One region of the Rhizobium sp. BR 314 genome, then DNA from elsewhere that is predicted to be linked to it. Evidence: riboswitches for the same ligand, from Rfam matches in the RefSeq annotation. Region 1 holds a riboswitch; the other holds the start of a gene.
The links. A riboswitch is a leader RNA that binds a small molecule or an ion and turns the genes downstream of it on or off. The one in region 1 is predicted to bind thiamine pyrophosphate.
Positions count from the first base shown of each region.

Region 2: it holds a riboswitch for thiamine pyrophosphate, as region 1 does, so the genes downstream of both, thiB (thiamine ABC transporter substrate binding subunit) here and thiC (phosphomethylpyrimidine synthase ThiC) in region 1, are expected to answer to the same signal.

Region 1 covers NZ_JARWLA010000072.1:338-7,738, forward strand. The annotation lists partial or broken gene QD461_RS35495 (porin) at 1-439, opposite strand, end outside; TPP riboswitch at 1,047-1,158, shown strand; gene thiC (phosphomethylpyrimidine synthase ThiC) at 1,250-3,076, shown strand; gene thiO (glycine oxidase ThiO) at 3,078-4,058, shown strand; gene thiS (sulfur carrier protein ThiS) at 4,049-4,246, shown strand; gene QD461_RS35515 (thiazole synthase) at 4,250-5,023, shown strand; gene QD461_RS35520 (thiamine phosphate synthase) at 5,020-5,634, shown strand; gene QD461_RS35525 (hypothetical protein) at 5,792-6,145, shown strand; gene QD461_RS35530 (urea carboxylase-associated family protein) at 6,254-7,117, opposite strand; gene QD461_RS35535 (LysR substrate-binding domain-containing protein) at 7,292-7,401, shown strand, end outside.
Region 2 covers NZ_JARWLA010000003.1:56,244-63,644, forward strand. The annotation lists gene QD461_RS05215 (RNA polymerase factor sigma-32) at 224-1,087, shown strand; gene QD461_RS05220 (M48 family metalloprotease) at 1,223-2,647, opposite strand; gene QD461_RS05225 (ATP-binding cassette domain-containing protein) at 3,025-3,753, opposite strand; gene thiP (thiamine/thiamine pyrophosphate ABC transporter permease ThiP) at 3,746-5,383, opposite strand; gene thiB (thiamine ABC transporter substrate binding subunit) at 5,394-6,422, opposite strand; TPP riboswitch at 6,473-6,589, opposite strand; gene QD461_RS05240 (MDR family MFS transporter) at 6,660-7,401, opposite strand, start outside.

The DNA.
Region 1 (7,401 bases):
ATCCGGTGTACGAGACATACTGCGAATCGGCCTTACCAACGAGGAAGCCGCCGAGGCTGATGTTGGCGAACAGCAGCTTGGAGTCGGTGGAGTTGCCTTCCTGCCAGTCCCAACGCATGACCATGTTGGTCTTCAGCGGGCCGTATTCGGTGTCGGTCGCGGTGTCGATGCTCAACTCAGCACGGGTGTGCCACAGCGTGCCGTTATGGGTGTTCGGGCTGTAGGCGTCATACCACTTGCCTTCGGTACGAACCATACCGCCGATCTTGAGGCAGGTTTCGGTGCCCGGAATGAAGAAGTAACCTGCACCATATGCGTCGCAGATGCGAACGTATTCCAGCGGCTCTGGCTCAGCGGCAACGATGGCGTCAGCCGCATGGGCACCGGATACTGCTGCCAGCGCGGCAGCGGAGCCGAGAAGAAGGCTCTTGATGTTCATTATAAACTCCTGGTTTTAATTCGCATTTCGAACTTACCGCGAGTGCAAAGCTGCAACACCACCTCAAAATTCGGTTCGGTCGAAACGCGACAGGCAGCCCGGCAGATACGCACATAATGTTGGCTTGAGTCCCCTCTAACCTCCATACTTGACCCCGCAGCAAAGGCCTTGAAATGCCTCTACCGATCCGGTCGATCAATCGACCGCAAGACAACTTGTGTCCTGCATCTGAGTTACAAACAGTCCGTATGTTTGTCAATTATGTGAAACCAAGCCTAGCATTAGTCTTGGATGCTGTTGCCTAAATGCAACTCCTGCCTGAGAGGCGTCGACAGTTCACCATTCATGGAAATGATGTGGCCCTATGTCGGAGGAGCGGACGGAACGCCCGCCCCGCATATGCCCGCGGGTTCAACTGGCCCAGACGCACGGCATGCCGATCCGCGACCGTTAATGGGGCCGCCCTATCGGCGAGCGCGGCCGGAGCAGGAAGGCAGCCCCCTTGCCCTCAACAATGCCACCACGAAGAATCAGTGGCTTTGGTCAAACGTGACCCATGACAACCCTAGCAGGGTTGACAGAAACGGAAGAGACGGCTTAGCCTTCCATCATTCACCAGGGGGGTCCCGGCAAGGGGCTGAGATACTGCTAGCGTGCGCAGTGACCCGTTGAACCTGATCCAGTTCATACTGGCGTAGGGACGGTGCGAGCGCTTGAAGGCTTCGGATTCCCGCTTGGATTCCATGCCGGCGTCTTTTCATCATTCCGGCTGATGACTGGGTCTCCAACCGCAACTTGGAGCCTCAAACCATGACCATTGCCGCAAAGAACATCACCCCAACCGTTACCACTGGCCCATTGCCGGCGTCACGCAAGATCTACATTCCCGGCGATATCCATAGCGACATCCGCGTGCCGATGCGCGAGATCAGCGTCCATCCGACAGCCGGCGAGCCGCCGGTCGTCGTCTATGATTCATCGGGTCCTTACACGATCGCAGGTGCCGATATCCGCATCGAACAGGGCCTGCCTCAGCTGCGCCGCGACTGGGTGCTCGCCCGAGGCGATGTCGAAGCCTATGAGGGCCGGCATGTCCGCCCGGAGGACAACGGCTTCGTCAGCGGCGACAGATTGACGCCGGAGTTTCCCGGGCAGCGGCAAGCTTTGCGGGCCAAGGATGGCAAGGCCGTGACCCAGCTTGCCTATGCGCGAGCCGGTATCATCACGCCGGAGATGGAATTCATCGCCATCCGCGAAAATCTCGGCCGCAAGGCGAAGGCCGAAGCCCTGATTCGCGACGGCGAAAGCTTCGGAGCCCATATTCCCGACCATGTAACGCCGGAATTCGTCCGCCAGGAAGTCGCCGCCGGGCGTGCGATCATCCCGGCTAACATCAATCATCCCGAAAGCGAGCCGATGATCATCGGCCGGAACTTCCTGGTGAAGATCAACGCCAACATAGGCAATTCCGCCGTCACATCCTCTATGGCGGAAGAGGTCGAGAAAATGGTCTGGGCCGCCCGCTGGGGCGCAGATACGGTGATGGATCTGTCGACCGGGCGCAACATTCACAACATCCGCGAATGGATCATCCGCAACTCGCCGCTGCCGATCGGCACAGTGCCGCTCTATCAGGCGCTGGAAAAGGTCGGCGGCATTGCTGAAGATCTGACCTGGGAGGTCTATCGTGACACGCTGATCGAGCAGGCCGAACAGGGCGTCGATTATTTCACCATTCATGCCGGCGTGCGCCTGCATTACATTCCGTTGACCGTCAATCGCGTTACCGGCATCGTCTCGCGCGGTGGCTCGATCATGGCCAAGTGGTGTCTCCATCACCATCGCGAGAGCTTCCTCTACGAGCATTTCGCCGAAATCTGCGACATCTGCCGCGCCTATGACGTCTCCTTCTCGCTCGGCGACGGCTTGCGCCCGGGCTCGATCGCCGACGCCAACGACGCAGCGCAATTCGCTGAGCTAGAGACACTGGGCGAGTTGACCAAGATCGCCTGGGCAAAGGATTGCCAGGTGATGATCGAAGGCCCGGGCCATGTGCCGATGCACAAGATCAAGGAGAACATGGACAAGCAGCTGGCCGTCTGCGGTGAAGCGCCCTTCTACACGCTCGGGCCGCTGACCACCGACATCGCGCCGGGCTACGACCACATCACCTCTGGTATCGGTGCGGCGATGATCGGCTGGTTCGGCACCGCTATGCTCTGCTATGTCACGCCGAAGGAGCACCTTGGCCTGCCCGACCGCAACGATGTCAAGACCGGTGTCATCACCTATAAGATCGCCGCCCATGCCGCCGATCTCGCCAAGGGCCATCCGGCGGCGCAAGTGCGTGACGACGCACTGTCGCGCGCGCGCTTCGAGTTCCGCTGGGAAGACCAGTTCAACCTGTCGCTTGACCCCGACACCGCCCGCAGCTTCCACGACGAGACCCTGCCGAAGGAAGCGCATAAGGTCGCGCATTTCTGCTCGATGTGCGGCCCCAAATTCTGTTCCATGCGCATTTCACACGACATTCGTGCCGAGGCGCAGAAGGAAGGACTGGATGCGATGGCGGCCAAATACCGCGATGGCGGCGATCTCTACATGCCGGTCGACACGTCGGCCCGTCCGGCCGAATGAGATGCGTGTGCTCATCAAAGGGGCCGGCGTTGCCGGCCTCACGGTCGCCCACGAACTTTCCATTCGCGGGGCAGATGTAACCGTTCTGGATCCATGCGCGAACTTCGATCAAGCGGCCTCGTGGCTCGCTGGCGGCATGCTGGCGCCCTGGTGCGAACGGGAAAACGCCGATGAGGCCGTGCTCAAGCGCGGCCTTGATGCCGCCGACCGATGGGGGGAGATTCTACCTGGCGAAGTCGTGCGCAACGGAACCCTGGTCGTCGCGTCGACACGCGATCAGAACGAGCTGAAGCGGTTCGCCGCGCGCACCACCTGTTATCGCTGGGTCGACGAGAATGAAATCGCGGTTCTCGAACCCGCCCTTGCCGGGCGCTTCAGGAACGGACTGTTCTTTGCGGAGGAAGCCCATCTCGATCCTCGCCGCGTGCTGCCTGGTTTGAAAGCACGGCTTCTGGCACATGGTGTTGCTTTTGTTGCAGCGGATGTTTGCGAGGATGATTTCCCTGAGATCATCGATTGCACAGGGGCTTCCCGAATCGGACACACTTGTGACCTGCGTGGCGTTCGCGGCGAGATGCTGTATCTCCACACGGAAGAGATCACGCTCGCCCGGCCCATCCGCCTGCTGCATCCGCGCGTTCCGGTCTATATCGTCCCCCGCGACAACGGGCTTTTCATGGTCGGAGCCACCATGATCGAAACGGACTTCGACGGGCCGATCACGGCACGATCGCTGATGGAACTGTTGAATGCGGCCTATGCACTGCATCCGGCCTTCGCCGAGGCCACCCTGGTCGAAACCGGTGCCGGCATCCGCCCTGCCTTTCCCGACAATTTTCCGCGCGTGACCCGAGAAGGCAAAACCACAAGCCTCAACGGCCTTTACCGCCATGGTTTCTTATTGGCGCCGGCAATGGCGGTCGACGTTGTGGATCTTGTCTTTCCCGAGGTGTCAGATCAGAGGAGCCCCAGATGCGCCTGATTATCAATGGCGAGACCCAGACCATCGCCGTCACCACACTTTCACAGCTACTTGCAGCGCTCGACTACGAGGGCGACTGGCTCGCAACGGCGGTCAATGGCGATCTCATCCACCGGGAGGATCGCGACGACCATGCGCTGAACGACAATGACAGGATCGAAATCCTCACTCCGATGCAAGGGGGCTGAACCATGCTCGACCTTTACGGCGTCAAAGTCGCATCACGCCTTCTTCTCGGCACCGCGCGCTATCCTTCACCGTCGGTTCTCGCCGAGGCAGTCAAGCGATCCGCGACGGAGATCGTCACGGTGTCGCTACGGCGCGAGGCGGCAGGCGGACGCAGCGGCGGCGCATTCTTCGAGATGATCCGTCAACTCGGCGTTCGCGTTTTGCCCAACACCGCCGGATGCCACGGCGTCTCGGAAGCGGTACTGACGGCAAAGATGGCCCGCGAGGTATTCCAGACCAACTGGATCAAGCTCGAGGTGATCGGCAATCACGACACGCTGCAGCCGGATGTCTTTGGATTGGTCGAGGCGGCGCGGATTTTGACAAGCGAAGGCTTTGAGGTCTTCCCCTATACGACGGACGATCTGGTCGTGGCCGAACGACTGATGGAAGCCGGATGCAAGGTCCTCATGCCTTGGTGTGCGCCAATCGGTACCGCGGCAGGGCCGCTCAATCCGTCCGCTCTTCGCTCGATGCGGGCGCATTTTCCCGAAATGCCGTTGATTGTAGACGCCGGCATCGGCCGGCCCTCGCATGCGGCATCCGTCATGGAACTGGGCTTCGATGCGGTGCTGTTGAACACCGCCGTCGCCGGAGCACGCGATCCGGGCATCATGGCAGAAGCGTTTGCCGGGGCCATCGATGCCGGAAGACAGGCCTTCAATGCGGGCCTGCTGGAGCCGCGCGACATGGCCGTGCCATCAACGCCGGTCATCGGAAAGGCGGTGTTTGCATGAGGCTCGATCCATTTTATCTGATCGTCGATAGTGCGGCATGGATCGAGAGGCTGGTGCCGCTCGGCGTCAAGCTTGTGCAATTGCGTATCAAGGGTCGCCCACTTTCGGAAATCCGAGCGGATATCCGCAGGGCAAAGGCCATCTGCGCGACCAACGGATGCCAATTGGTCGTCAATGACTATTGGCAATTGGCTATAGAGGAAGGCTGCGATTTCCTCCATCTCGGCCAGGAGGATCTGGCGGTGGCAGATCTTGGCGCCATTCGCAAAGCAGGGTTGAAGCTCGGGCTTTCGACCCATGACGGCGCCGAGCTGCAAACAGCGCTCGCAGCCGACCCCGACTACATCGCCCTCGGGCCGATCTACCCCACCATTTTGAAAGCCATGCCTTGGGCAGCCCAAGGTCTCGAACGCATCGGCGAGTGGAAAGCCATTGCCGGCAATATTCCGCTTGTCGCGATCGGTGGCCTGACCGTGGAGCGGATCCCTGGGGTATTCGAGAACGGCGCCGACTGCGCTGCCGTCGTGACCGATATCACGCGCAATCCCAATCCCGAATCGCGGACACTGGAATGGCTGAAATCGACACGCAGGCACGATTCGGTTGGCTGACCCATTGCGGAATCGCCTCCAAAACGGCAGAGTTTTCAGGCACTTGCGCCGATGAACGGCCCATTCATAGAATATTCAGCTGAACATAATCATGCTCTAGACGTTGAATAGATAGCTCGCGTATTCGCTGAGCACGACGACTGCTTTGGAGGTAGTCATGATAAAGAAAAAGATTCTCACGGTTTTGCTGGCCGCAACGGTGGTCGGCGGCGCGCTGGCTCCCGCAAGCTACGCACAGGCGCAGTATTATGACGGTCGCGCACCCTATCGCGGCGACTGGCGTGGACATGACGACTGGCGCCGCCATCATCGTCACAACAATGGCGCGGCAATCGCAGGCGGCCTAGCTGCTGGCCTCATCGGCGGCCTTATCGTCGGCGGCGCCCTTTCCAACCGGGGTCCGGTCTACGAAGTCGCCCCCCCGCAGCCGAGATGCTGGTTTGAGAGCCAACCGGTTCAAAATCAGTATGATGACGGCTATCACTACGAGCGCGTACGCGTCTGCAACTAAGCGGCCGATGAGCTGTCTGCCCTCGCAGATGCCAGATCTGATAAAGAATTTTGATTTGCCGGTGGTCTGACCGCCGGCAATATCTATGTTTGGCGACTATCCGCCCACTTAAAGACCATGCGTTCTCGGATAGGCATTCGGCTCGGGAAAATCCCGACCAGCAAGGCTCGTGCGATCAGGCCGCCAGATCTCGATACCCAACGGATAGCAAGGCGCCGCATCGCTTGAGTGGCCGCTGCCGCAATCGCCGCCCGGGCAGGCGGAAATGGCGCCCAGAAGATCAATCTCCGCAAAGAATTCGATGAAATCACCGGGCCGCACTGGGCTCGCTTTCATGAAATATTGATGAGTGTCGCGCGTGAAGCCCGTGCACATGAAGACATTCAGCACATCATGCACGTGCATTTCAGCGTCCCGAACGGGGATACCAGTTGCTGACGCAAGCGCGCGCGACAAATTCGAGTGGCAGCAATGGTGGTAATCATTACCCTTCAGCAGCCGGTTCGTATAGGGATCGCAGCGCGTGCCGATGACATCATGAACGCCGGCGCCATCCTTATCCCAGCCATACCAGCCAAGCGTGTCATGGGTAATCGTCGCCATCGGGCGCAGATAGGGCAAGTTGCTCCACAGCCGATCGCCGACGCCGACATGCGTGGCGTGAAGCGCCCGCGTTTTGCCGCTAAAGAAGCGCTCCGAAAGGTCGTCGGCGTTCCACAGATTCAGGTCGCCGACCTGCGGCCCCTCCCTGCCAACGATGCGAAAAAAGTGGCCCTTAGGCACCCGAAAGCTGCCGGCGTCCCGCGGTGGTACAATGATCTCGTCGACCTTAGTCATGCTTTGCCTTGCGGCCTGAAGAATATTCAACCCGGAAGGCGGCAAGGTCTCATTCGGATAGACAACGACCGGCGGCTTGCTGCGCCGTTCCTCTGCATCAGCTGGCGCGGCAACATCGCGGATTTCTTGCTTCATTGTCATATAGATCCTTGGACGGTTGAGGATTTAAACCTTGCTTGCATTCGAAGCATACAATGTCGCAAGCGGCGCCATCCATGCTACGATTGGATCTGCATTGTAAATCGATCGTGACCACAAACAACGCTCAATGTTCTTGCTCTTTGGCTAAGTCAAACTTAGTCTTATTCAATGCGTCACATCCCCTATGCTTCTCTTCGCGCCCTTGAAGCGGCCTTGCGCCACGAGAGCTTCGCAAGGGCCGCAACAGAACTCAATCTGACGGCCGCAGGCGTAAGCCA
Region 2 (7,401 bases), on a different contig from region 1:
CCGAAGCTCCCCGGCGATCTGAAGATGCTTCAATCGTCAGACCCGTTCGATGAGATCGAACTAGACTAGTCATCGATCATCCGGCGCGCCGGAGATCGGTCTCCAATTTCGCATTTCACTCAATTGATTTTCATCCGAACAGCGATGTCCGGAAACGATGACTGCTGCCCTTCTCGTCGACCGCGGCATAGAGACGATTTGAGGCCGAACCTAGGAGATGCATATGACGAATATGTCTGCAGATCGGCGAATGATCAAAGTTGCGATGGCTGCTCCCTATCTCGATCGCGACGAAGAACATGACCTTGCCATACGCTGGAAGGACCATGAGGATCGCGGCGCCCGCAATCAGATCGCAACCGCCCATATGCGCCTTGTCATTTCGATGGCGGGCAAGTTTCGCAATTTCGGCTTGCCGATGAGCGATCTCGTACAAGAGGGCTATGTAGGTCTGTTGGAAGCGGCGGCAAGGTTTGAGCCGGAGCGGGAAGTGCGTTTCTCGACCTATGCCAGCTGGTGGATCCGGGCGTCGATTCAGGATTATATCCTGCGCAACTGGTCGATCGTTCGCGGTGGCACGAGCTCGGCGCAGAAAGCGCTGTTCTTCAATCTCCGCCGCCTGCGCGCGAAGCTGGCGCGAAGCGATTCGAACGTCACCGTCCAGGCCATCCATGAGGAAATCGCCGTGACGCTCGGCGTCAGCCTCGCCGATGTGCAGACGATGGATGCGCGTCTTTCCGGCAGCGACACGTCGCTGCAGGCGCCGTCGATATCAGGCGATTCCGAAAGCGCCGAGCGTATCGATTTCCTGATCAGCGACGAGCCGCTTCCGGACGAGCAGGTGTCCGACATGATCGATGGCGAACGTCGCCGTGTCTGGCTCGCATCGGCGCTGAAGCATCTCAATGAGCGTGAAATGAAGATCATCCGTGCTCGCCGCCTTGTCGAAGACGGGGCGACGCTAGAGGAGCTTGGTGCTGATCTCGGCATCTCCAAGGAGCGCGTCCGACAGATCGAAAGCCGTGCGATGGACAAGCTTCGCTGCGCCTTAGTCGATGCCGATCCGCGCATGGCGAGCTACGCCTGACAGCGACCTTCTCCCGGCTGGGAGAAGGTAATGCCCCTACAGCCTTTCCGTTTTTCTGCGAAACGCGAAAATGTGCTCTCTTGCGGCTACGCAATTTCGGGCGGACAACCGCTTCGCCCTTTTCCGGGAGTTGCTCTATTCGGCGATAATCTTGACCTTGTCGCCCGGTGCGATGCTTGCGCCGGTGGGCAGGGCATTGATCAATTTGAACAGGTCAAGCTTGCGGTCGGTGCCCATCATGCGGGCGGCAAGCGTGGTGATCGTATCACCGGGCTTGACGGTGACGACGCGCACGCGGAGCGGCTTTAGCGATGCTGCCTCGTCCGGCGTCATGTGCCGGAAGCTCGCGCGCAGCACATTGGCCGTCTGATCCAACTGGGCAATATTTCCCTTCGGAACTGCCGTCAGGAAGCGGAAGATCTGTGTGCGGTCGCGGATCACGGTGACGTCGAAGTCCCAGCGATCGGCAGAGGCGCGCGCGGTCGCTGCCGGCATGCCGTTGACGGTGATCGACTTGATCGACGTGGGATCGAGGCCCGTCACCCAACCGCTGGAAATATAGTTCGTCAGATTCTGGTTCTGCGTATCGGCTACACCATCGAAACGGATGGCGATGTCGCCCGGGCCGGTCGCCATGACGGCTTCGACCTTGTTGTCGATGCGAAAGTCGGGCGGTACGTCGAAGCGGATGCCGAGACCGCCATGCAGGAATGTTTGGCCGCGCACATAGCCTTCTTCAGGACTGTCGCCATAGAGCAGGCCATCAATGCCGCTCAGATAGTAGCCGCGCCCGGTGTCGCCAACTTTGCCTTCCTCGCCGAATTGGCGGGCATGCGCCTTGGCAAGGTCGATGCGCTGTGGCGTGCTTGGATGGCTCGACAAGAAGTCCAGGCTCTGATCGGCGTCGGAATTGGCCGTCATGAAGCGGCTGTAGTCTTCCATGGCATTGAGGAAGCGCGCAGCGGCGTAGGGGTCGTAGCCGGCTTGGCCGAGCGTGCGGATACCGATCTCGTCCGCCTGCAGTTCCTGCTGGCGCGAGAACGCGGCGAGACGCAGCTTGCCGCGGGCAAGCGCCTGCTTGCCGGCAAGATCGCTCGACAGAACTTCGGCAACGACGCGGCTGGCAATGACTTCAGCCTCTTCGCGCTTCTGCCGTTCGATGCCGTGGTTGGCCGTGACGTGCGCCATTTCGTGTGACAGGACAGCCGCGACTTCGGACGCGTCGTTGGCCAAGGCCAGCAGGCCGCGCGTCACGTAAAGATAGCCGCCCGGCAGCGCGAAGGCGTTGATCGACGGCGAATTGAGAATGGTGATGCGGTAGGACTGCTGCGGGTTCTCCGACACGCTGGTCAAGGCGCCGGCAATGCGGGCAACGAGGCGCTCCGTCTTGGCGTCCTTATACTCGCCGCCGTAGCTTGCGAGAATCCGCGGATGCTCGCGGGCACCCATTTGCGCGCGCGGGTCGTTCTTCTGTACCTCGGAAACGATCTGCGGGTTGGCCGAAGGCGAAACGCTCGGCTGATACGACTGATCCATAACAGTTTGGCAGCTGTTCAGCATCGCAGCGGCGACAAGGAGAGGCGCTAGGCGGCGCAAACGGGCTGCGACGGTCGCTCTGATCCTTCGTTCTGCTCGTTCGCTCTGCTTGTTTACCAGTGTCTCACTCATTTCGCTGCCATGCCGGCTCGGCGCCAAATCCGGTTGATCGTGACCGGGCGGATCATCGTCGCGCGCCGATAAAGGTTGCCTTTACCCCATCGATCCGCATTTGCCCGGACGGTCTCCACCCTTTGCTGTAGCCGATTTTGGCACCGGTTGCATAGCGAGACTCCGTTTAAATGTGGCAGCGTTGTATTTTAGCAAGCATTTCCCCGGACTTTCAGCCGCTCGGCGCGACGAAATTAAGGCAAAGCCCGTGGCATAATGCTGCGTCGCACTTAATGGCGGAGAAATGTTGTAAGTGCCGGGATGTCGGCAGTGTTTAGAAACGCCTCGATCGGGGCGGAAAGTGCGATTTTGCCGCCGTCGATAAAGACAGCATGGTCGGCAAGGCGCCGTACCTCCGCAGGATCGTGCGAGACGATCAGCACCGTATTGCGGGTTTCCCGGTGCAGGGTTTTCAGCAATTCAACCATGCCGGAGCGCAGTCCGGGATCGAGTGCTGCGAAGGGTTCGTCCAGGAGCAGGATCGGCTTGTCGCGCACCAATGCTCTGGCGAAAGCGGCACGCTGGCGTTCGCCGCCCGATAGGGTTCCAGGTTTGCGACGTTCGAAACCGGCCAGCCCGACGCGCGCAAGTGCCTCCGAGACCTTCTGCCGGTCCTGTGCGGAGAGCTTCAGTGAAGGGTTGATGCCCAGGCCGACATTGGTGAAAAGGTCGAGATGGGCAAAGAGATTGTTGTCCTGGAAGACGAGCGATACCGGCCGCTCGGCGGGATGCTTGCCGGTCACGTCCTGTCCGGCAAGGAGAACGCGGCCGCGATCGGGTTGTTCGAAGCCGGCCAAGAGATTGAGGAAGGTCGATTTGCCCGCCCCGGAAGGTCCGGCAACCGCAATGATCCTGCTTTGCGGCAATGCGCAATCGAAGCGGAAGTCATGCGTCCCGAGCCGCAATTCGACGCCTGTCATCGCGATGCTGCGTTCGATCATGTCGCTGCCGTCAGTCATTTTGCTTGCCTTCACCGTCGCGAGCGCCCTGGCCCGCCGTGCCTGCGATGGTGAGGAGAAAGCATACCATGCCGAGGATCAGGGCATATCCATCGGCGTCGTTGGTGCGGTAGCTGCCAAGCTTGCTGTAAACCAGCCAGGGCAGGGTCATCAGGCTGCTGGAGCCGAAGAGGGCCACGGCGCCGAGATCGCCGAGCGAAAGTGCCATGGCGAAGGAGAGCGCGGTGAAGAGGGGCTTGCGAAGGCCGGGCCAATCAATGAGCCAGAGTCGCGTTACGCCCTGAAGGCCAAGGCTTGCAGCCAGCCGCGCGGTGCGCCGCCGATGAACGGCATAGGCCGGCTCCAATACCCGGATAACGAAGGGAAGCGCCATCAGCGCGTTGATGATGACGATCAGGACTGCGGCGAATCGGCTGGGGTCGCCGAGCGGGCGGAGTGCCAGGAACCAGCCGGTCGCCAGCACGATCGGCGGAACGAGCAGAATGAGCGACGAGGCTCCCGTCAGGGTGGCCGCAAGGCTGCGCAGGCTCCACGATTTTTTGCGATCTGCTGAGATCACCGAGCGGGCATGAATGATGGCAAACGATATCACGACGGCCAAAAGCCCGGCGGCAAGCGCGATTCCGAGGCTGGTTATGGCTGCCTGCAGAAAGATCGCCTGACCGGCGAGCCTGAGAAGATTGCCCTCGAGACCGGCGACAATGACGGATGCGAGCGGCAGGCCGATAAAGAGAGCGGCGGCAAGCAGCATGGCGGCATCGGCCCATCGGGCGCCGCGCAGTTGCCCGTCGATGCGCCGCAGGGCGCGGCCACTCGTCAGCCCGTGGTCGTCCGCCGAGGGAAACAGCGTCATCGCTCCGAGGACCATCGCTGTGACGACGATCTGCAGCAGCGACAGCATCACGGCGCGGCCAGGATCGAAATCGAAACGCAACGCCTGATAGATCGCCACTTCCAGTGTCGTTGCAGCCGGGCCGCCGCCGAGGGTTAGCACCAGTGTGAAGCTGGTAGCGCAGAGCATGAAGATCAGGCCGGCAATGCCGGGGATGAGGCCGCGCAGCACAGGCCATTCGATAAAGCGGAATACGGAATGTGGTTTCATGCCGAGGCCGCCGGCCACCAGCCAATATTCCGCCGGCACGCGCTCCAACCCAGCCAGCATCAGCCGGCAGGCGAGCGGCATGTTGAAGAAGACATGCGCCAGCAGAATGCCGGGCAAGCCATAGATGCTGACGGGCTGCGACAAGCCGAGGGCGGCAAGCGCCTGATTGAGCAGGCCCTGCCGGCCCCATATGCCAAGCAGGCCGAGCGCGCCAATCAGCACCGGCAGGCCCATGGGTACGGCCATCAGCCGGATCAGCCAAAGACGGCCGGGAAAGTGCGGTTGGCGCGCAAGCGCCCGGGCGACCGGTATGGCAAGGGCGACGGAAAGCAATGTCGATAGGATCGCCTGCAGCAGTGTGAACCGCAGCACGCGCAGCAGGTAGGGGTCGGTCAATGGGTTGTCGCCGCCGGATTCGATACCGGCGGCAAGCAGGATTGCCACGGCGATCCCAACGAAAAGCGCTATGCCAGCGAGGCCGAGCGCCCCAGCGGAAATGGCGCGCCTTCGTTCGGATGCCGTGAGCATGGTCGCGATATCAGTTGCCGCTGGTGGCTGTCAGCCACTCGTCGATCCAGGCCTTGCGGTTCTTTTCGACGACATCGGGGCTGATGAGGAAGGTCTTTGACGGCACGACGAGCTTGCCGAAGGCGTCTGGCAGCGGCGTCGAGGTGGCCGAGACCGGCATCATCCAGTTGCTTGTTGGGATGATGTCCTGGAAGCCCGGAGAGACCATGAACTTCAGGAAGTCGTGGGCAAGGTCCTTATTGGGCGACGATTTGATGAGGCCGGCGACCTCGATCTGGATGTAATGCCCTTCGGAGAAGCTGGCGGCCTGATAGCGGTCGGTCTTTTCCTCGATCATGTGGTAGGCCGGCGATGTCGTATAGGAGAGCACCATCGGCGCTTCGCCCTTGGTGAAGAGGTCGTAGGCTTCCGACCAGCCGGGCGTTACCGTCAGGATGCGGCCCTTGAGCTTTGCCCAGGCATCGGCTGATTTATCGCCATAGATCGATTTTACCCAGAGCAGCAGGCCGAGGCCGGGCGTCGAGGTGCGGGGATCCTCGATGACGATCTTCTGCTTGGGATCGCCCTCGACGAGATCTTTCATGCTCTTAGGCGGATTCTTGATTGTCTGTGTGTCGTAGATGACGGCGAAATGGCCGTAGTCATAGGGCACGAAGATATCGTTCTTGAAGTCGCCGGGAACCTTGAGTGCCGAGGTATCGACACCGCTTGCGTCGAAAAGGCCGGTGTCCTTGGCTTCGTCGACGAGGTTGGTGTCGAGGCCGAGGACGACGTCGGCCTTGGTGCCGGCGCCTTCGAGCTTCAGGCGGGAGAGAAGCGCAACGCCATCGGTGACACTGACGTAATTGACCGTGCAGCCGCAGGTCTTTTCGAAGGCGACTTTGATCTTCGGGCCGGGACCCCATTCGGACGTGAAGCTCTCATAGGTATAGATGGTCAGCGTCTTGTCGGCCGCAGCTGCGGGCTGGACGGCGAAAAACGTCGTTCCGGCGGCGAGCGCCAGGCCGGTGATGAATGACAATAGCGAACGGTCGTGCATGGCAGCGCCTCCTCTTTGGTTTCGTCTTGAAGGGGAAAAGGGCGCTATGATTTCGTCACGCGTCTAATCCCTCCGCCGGTGTTAGCCGGATCAGGTTCCGCGGGTTGGCCGGTGAAAGCCTCTCAGCCAGATATCCGATAGGACACAAGGCACCCCGTTAGAGCGTCGGCAGATTTAGCCCTGTGACGAAGGGATGACAAGGGAAATGATTCCCTTGTCGATTGCAGCATGGAAGACCTACTCGGCAGCTTCTGCGACGGCGGCGCTTTCCTGTGCCTTGCTGGCGCCGGGAAGCTGCACGTTTTTCAGCGTAAGAGAGGTCAGCAGGCCGAGCAGGCAGATGCCGGCAGCGGTCATGAAAAGCGGGCTGAAGGCGCCCGCATAGGCGTTGGCGACGGCTTCGCGGGTTGCCTCGGGCAAGGCGGCCATCATCTTCGGAGTCAGCTGCTCGATATCGGACACACCGGATATCGAAACGCCGATATTGCCAAGCTTTGCGGCAATGATGGCGCCGTAGATCGAGATGGCGATCGAGGCGCCGCCCATGCGCGAGAGCGTGACGGCGCCGGTCGCAGCGCCGACGTCGCGGGCCGCTGCCGCGTTCTGCACGCCGATGACGGGCACCTGCTGGGCAAGACCGATGCCGATGCCATGCAGCAGCATCAAGGCACCGATGACGGTGATCGGCGTTCCGGCATGGACGAAGGCGAGCGATGCAAAGGCGATGGTACTGCAGGTGGCGCTTGCGACCGCGAAGGGCTTGTAGCGTCCCCTTGCTGCGATCAGCCGGCCGGCAGACAGGGAGCCGCAGACGAGGCCGCCGGTCAGAAGAATGAACAACAATCCGGTCATCGAGGGCGAAAGGCCGGTCGTGGTCTGCAGGAACAGCGCGAAGTAGTTGACCATGCCGATGGCGACGGCGCCGCTAGTGATCGAGATTACCAGAAGCCGGCCGAATGTCGGATTGCGGAAGAGCGAC